DNA from 2 places in the Enterobacter sp. K510 genome. Region 2 is predicted to be linked to the other one. Evidence: predicted binding sites of a transcription regulator. Region 2 holds the regulator's gene; the other holds the start of a gene.
The links. Region 2 encodes CRP, which controls carbon source genes, mostly activating them, when cyclic AMP is high. Its sites were predicted from a motif close to ATGTGANNNNNNTCACAT; they were not measured.
Positions count from the first base shown of each region.

Region 1: ACQUTD_RS02935 (CidA/LrgA family protein) is a predicted target of CRP. The motif match lies at 1,027-1,044, and genes of this name have one in related genera.

Region 1 covers NZ_JBNRLQ010000002.1:89,938-92,137, forward strand. The annotation lists gene ACQUTD_RS02930 (CidB/LrgB family autolysis modulator) at 1-583, opposite strand, end outside; gene ACQUTD_RS02935 (CidA/LrgA family protein) at 580-978, opposite strand; gene dusC (tRNA dihydrouridine(16) synthase DusC) at 1,196-2,134, shown strand; gene yohP (small membrane protein YohP) at 2,164-2,200, opposite strand, start outside.
Region 2 covers NZ_JBNRLQ010000005.1:364,323-366,522, forward strand. The annotation lists gene ACQUTD_RS11420 (YccS/YhfK family putative transporter) at 1-490, opposite strand, end outside; gene crp (cAMP-activated global transcriptional regulator CRP) at 544-1,176, opposite strand; gene ACQUTD_RS11430 (OsmC family protein) at 1,482-1,886, shown strand; gene ACQUTD_RS11435 (phosphoribulokinase) at 2,010-2,200, opposite strand, start outside.

The DNA.
Region 1 (2,200 bases), on a different contig from region 2:
CCGCGCAGCGGGCAGTGCCCAGCGCGTGCGAGGCGGTACCCATCGCCAGGCCGCGCGATGCTTTGGTGCGAATACGCATCACATTAAGCAGGGTATGGCCGAACACCGCGCCCAGAATACCAACAAAAATCACGCACATGGCGCTGATGGCGGGAATACCGCCGAGGCTGCCGCCTACCGCCATGGCAATAGGCGTGGTCACGGATTTGGGCAGGATGGAGGCGGCGATTTCCGGCGTTGCCCCCATCAGCAGCGCGATAGACGTGCCGGTGATCATCGCCACCAGGCTGCCGACAAAACAGATGGTGATGATGGATTTCCAGCGGGCGCGGATCTGATGCAGCTGTTCGTATAAGGGATAGGCCAGCGCCACCACCGCCGGTTGCAGCAGATCGTTGAGAATTTTACTGCCCTGAAAGTAGCGCTCATAAGGAATGCCGGTCAGCAGCAGAAAAGGGATGATCACCACCATGGAAACCAGCAGCGGGTTCAGTAACGGGATACGAAAACGGGTCGCCAGCTTGCGCGCCGCGAAGAAGACCGCCAGCGTCAGCGGCAAAGACCACCAGATCGAAGCCATCATTGTTTCTGCTCCTTTTCACCGACGATTTTGCGTTCGCCGTGCACAATGTGCGAGCTCCAGCTGACCACCAGAAATACCACCAGCGTACTGACGGCGCAGGAGACCACTACCGGCCCGAACTGGGCGATCAGCACGTCATAATATTGCATCACGCCGACGCCAATAGGCACGAACAGCAGCGCCATATAACGGATCAGCACATAGCAGCCGGGGTTCACCCATTTTGCCGGCAGAATTTGCAGCGCCAGCAGCAGGAACATGATCAGCATACCAATAATGCTGCCCGGAATGGTGATCGGCAGCAGTGAGGCGATAAAGATACCCGCGTACAGACAGGCATAAATCAGGACAAACGCACGCAGATATTGCCAGACAACAATGAGTGATTTATTCATGGTGACTACCCTTGACGAGATGCATTCATCATACAATTAAAATCTGAAATGTGCTACCGATCACAACATGCAGCCGAGCATAACAAAGAATCCTGAGATTAACGTTATGCATTCACACAAGATTAGGCGTAAAACCGCCCGCCCTCCGGCGGCTGGCCTCTTTCCTCCCTGCCACAGAGACGCTACCATACGCGCCTCTTAATTATTGGGTACTGTTATGCGTGTATTACTGGCTCCGATGGAAGGCGTGCTTGATTCGCTGGTGCGTGAGCTGCTGACCAGCGTGAACGATTACGACCACTGCATCACCGAATTTTTGCGCGTGGTCGATCAGCTGCTGCCGGTAAAATCCTTCTATAAAATCTGCCCGGAATTACAGCATCAAAGCCGTACCCCCAGCGGCACGCCGGTGCGCGTGCAGTTACTGGGACAATATCCGCAATGGCTGGCTGAAAACGCCGCCCGCGCCGTCGAGCTGGGCTCCTGGGGCGTCGATCTCAACTGCGGCTGCCCATCGCGACTGGTCAACGGCAGCGGCGGCGGGGCCACCTTACTGAAAGATCCCGACCTCATTTACCGGGGCGCAAAAGCGATGCGCGAAGCGGTGCCTGCGCATCTGCCGGTGACGGTAAAAATCCGTCTCGGCTGGGATTCCGGCGATAAACAGTTTGAAATCGCCGATGCCGTGCAGCAGGCAGGGGCCAGCGAGCTGGTGGTGCATGGCCGTACCAAAGAAGACGGCTACAAAGCCGAGCGCATCAACTGGGCGGCGATTGGCGAGATCCGCAAACGCCTGACCATTCCGGTGGTGGCCAACGGTGAGATCTGGGACTGGCAAAGCGCGCAGGATTGCATGGCGGCAACGGGCTGCGATGCGGTGATGATTGGCCGCGGGGCGCTCAATGTGCCGAACTTAAGCCGGGTGGTGAAATACAACGCGCCGCGCATGCCGTGGCCGGAAGTGGTGCAACTGTTGCAGCGCTACAGCCAGCTTGAAAAGCAGGGCGACACCGGGCTGTATCACGTGGCGCGTATCAAGCAGTGGTTAGGGTATTTACGCAAAGAATATGCTGAAGCCACCGCGCTCTTTGAACAGGTGCGCATCCTGAAACATTCGGCCGCCATTGCGGCGGCGATAGATTCGGTAGCTTTATAAATGACTTGCCCCCGTAACGGGGGCAATTTTCAGAAAATCATTTTAAACACGCCGGTCACCACCAAC
Region 2 (2,200 bases):
ATTCGCGCAGCGGCTGTTCACGCCACATCCAGAACCACAGCCAGTTAAACAGCCCGTACCACAGCGTGCCGGAGGCGTAAATCAGCAGCGGCTCCCATACCGGCATATTTCCGGCAAGGCTTAAGGTAAAGATGGCGGCGATCAAAGACGCCGGCAGCAGGCGCGCGTGCAGGGCGCTGATCTCCGCCGTGACGCCAAGCAGCAGCGCCAGCCCGCCGAGGATCAGCGGCAGGGCGATATTCTCCGCCAGCAGTAGCTGCACCGCCAGGCTACAGCCCGCAAACAGCGAGCCGCCCACGATCAGGCGTTTGAAAAAGCGTTTATGGGGGGTATCGAGCCCGGCAATGTTGCAGCAGGCAGGAACGAGTGAAAACAGCAGCCCCTGTTGCAGGTGCCCGAAGGCGAGGCCGATGGCCACAGGGAGACACAACACCAGCGTTTGTCGCAGGGCGTAGTTAATTTCCGGGTGATAGATCAGCCTGCGCCACATGAGAATGCAAACAAAAACGGCGTCTCGCAGATGCAATACGCCGTTTGAGGGGCTTAGCGGGTTCCGTAAACCACAATGGTTTTACCGTGCGCAGAGATCAGGTTTTGATCTTCCAGCATCTTCAGGATGCGGCCGACGGTTTCACGGGAGCAGCCAACGATCTGGCCGATTTCCTGACGGGTGATTTTAATCTGCATACCGTCCGGATGGGTCATGGCGTCCGGCTGTTTGGCCAGGTTCAGCAGCGTCTGCGCGATGCGGCCAGTCACGTCGAGGAAGGCGAGGTTACCCACTTTCTCGGACGTCACCTGCAGGCGGCGCGCCATCTGGGAAGACAGGCGCATCAGAATATCCGGGTTCACCTGGATAAGCTGACGGAATTTTTTATACGAGATTTCTGCCACTTCACAAGCGGTTTTAGCACGTACCCAGGCACTGCGCTCCTGACCTTCTTCAAACAGGCCCAGTTCACCGATAAAATCTCCCTGGTTGAGGTAAGAGAGGATCATCTCTTTACCTTCTTCATCCTTGATGAGCACTGCCACTGAGCCTTTAACGATGTAATACAACGTTTCCGCTTTTTCACCCTGGTGAATCAGCGTGCTCTTCGACGGGTACTTATGAATATGGCAATGAGACAAGAACCATTCGAGAGTCGGGTCTGTTTGCGGTTTGCCAAGCACCATGCGCGGTTATCCTCTGTTATAAGCTGGCTCCAGAGCCAGGATGAACACTCTGCCTCTGGGGTTGCAATCATATGCTTCCCTGTTCCCGGGAAGTGGCCGTTCGAAAATCCAGCCTTTAATGTTTGATGTCGTCTGCATACATGTGCAACGTCAATGTATCACTGTAGCAGCCAGAATGTTTTAGCATAGCTTTTGCTGTGTGTCTCCTGGTGTCTCGCTTCAGCATGATGCAGGTCGCCTTCCGTTGCGAGAATTGTTATGTGCGCGTAATCTGAAGGGAAATTTACCGCGCCGGAGCGAATAAAATGCAAGCAAGAGTCAAATGGGTAGAAGGTTTAACGTTCATGGGCGAGTCCGCTTCAGGCCACCAGATCCTGATGGACGGCAACTCAGGCGATAAAGCGCCAAGCCCGATGGAGATGGTGCTGATGGCCGCCGGGGGATGCAGCGCCATTGACGTGGTATCCATTCTGCAAAAAGGGCGTCACGATGTGACGGATTGCGAAGTCAAACTGACCTCCGAGCGCCGTGAAGAGGCGCCGCGCCTGTTCACGCACATCAATCTGCACTTTATCGTCACCGGCAAAGCGCTGAAAGAAGCGGCGGTCTCCCGCGCGGTGGATCTGTCGGCAGAGAAGTATTGCTCGGTGGCGCTGATGCTGGAAAAAGCCGCCAATATCACCCATTCGTTTGAGGTGATTGAGGGGTGATTTTTGGTGCGCGTCGGGTGGCGCTGCGCTAACCCTGCCGGATGGCGCTACGCTTATCCGACCTACAAAAGCTTAATCTGTAGGCCGGATAAGGCGTTCACGCCGCCATCCGGCACACAAAAATCACTCGATTTTCTTGCCTTCCATCAGCCGCTGCACCAGCGGCAGCATGATCAGCTCCATCGCCAGCCCCATTTTTCCGCCCGGCACCACTAATGTATTGATGTGGGAAATGAATGAGCCCTGCAACATCGCCAGCAGCCAGGGAAAATCGATGCCTTCCAGATTACGGAAATGGATCACCACAAAGCTTT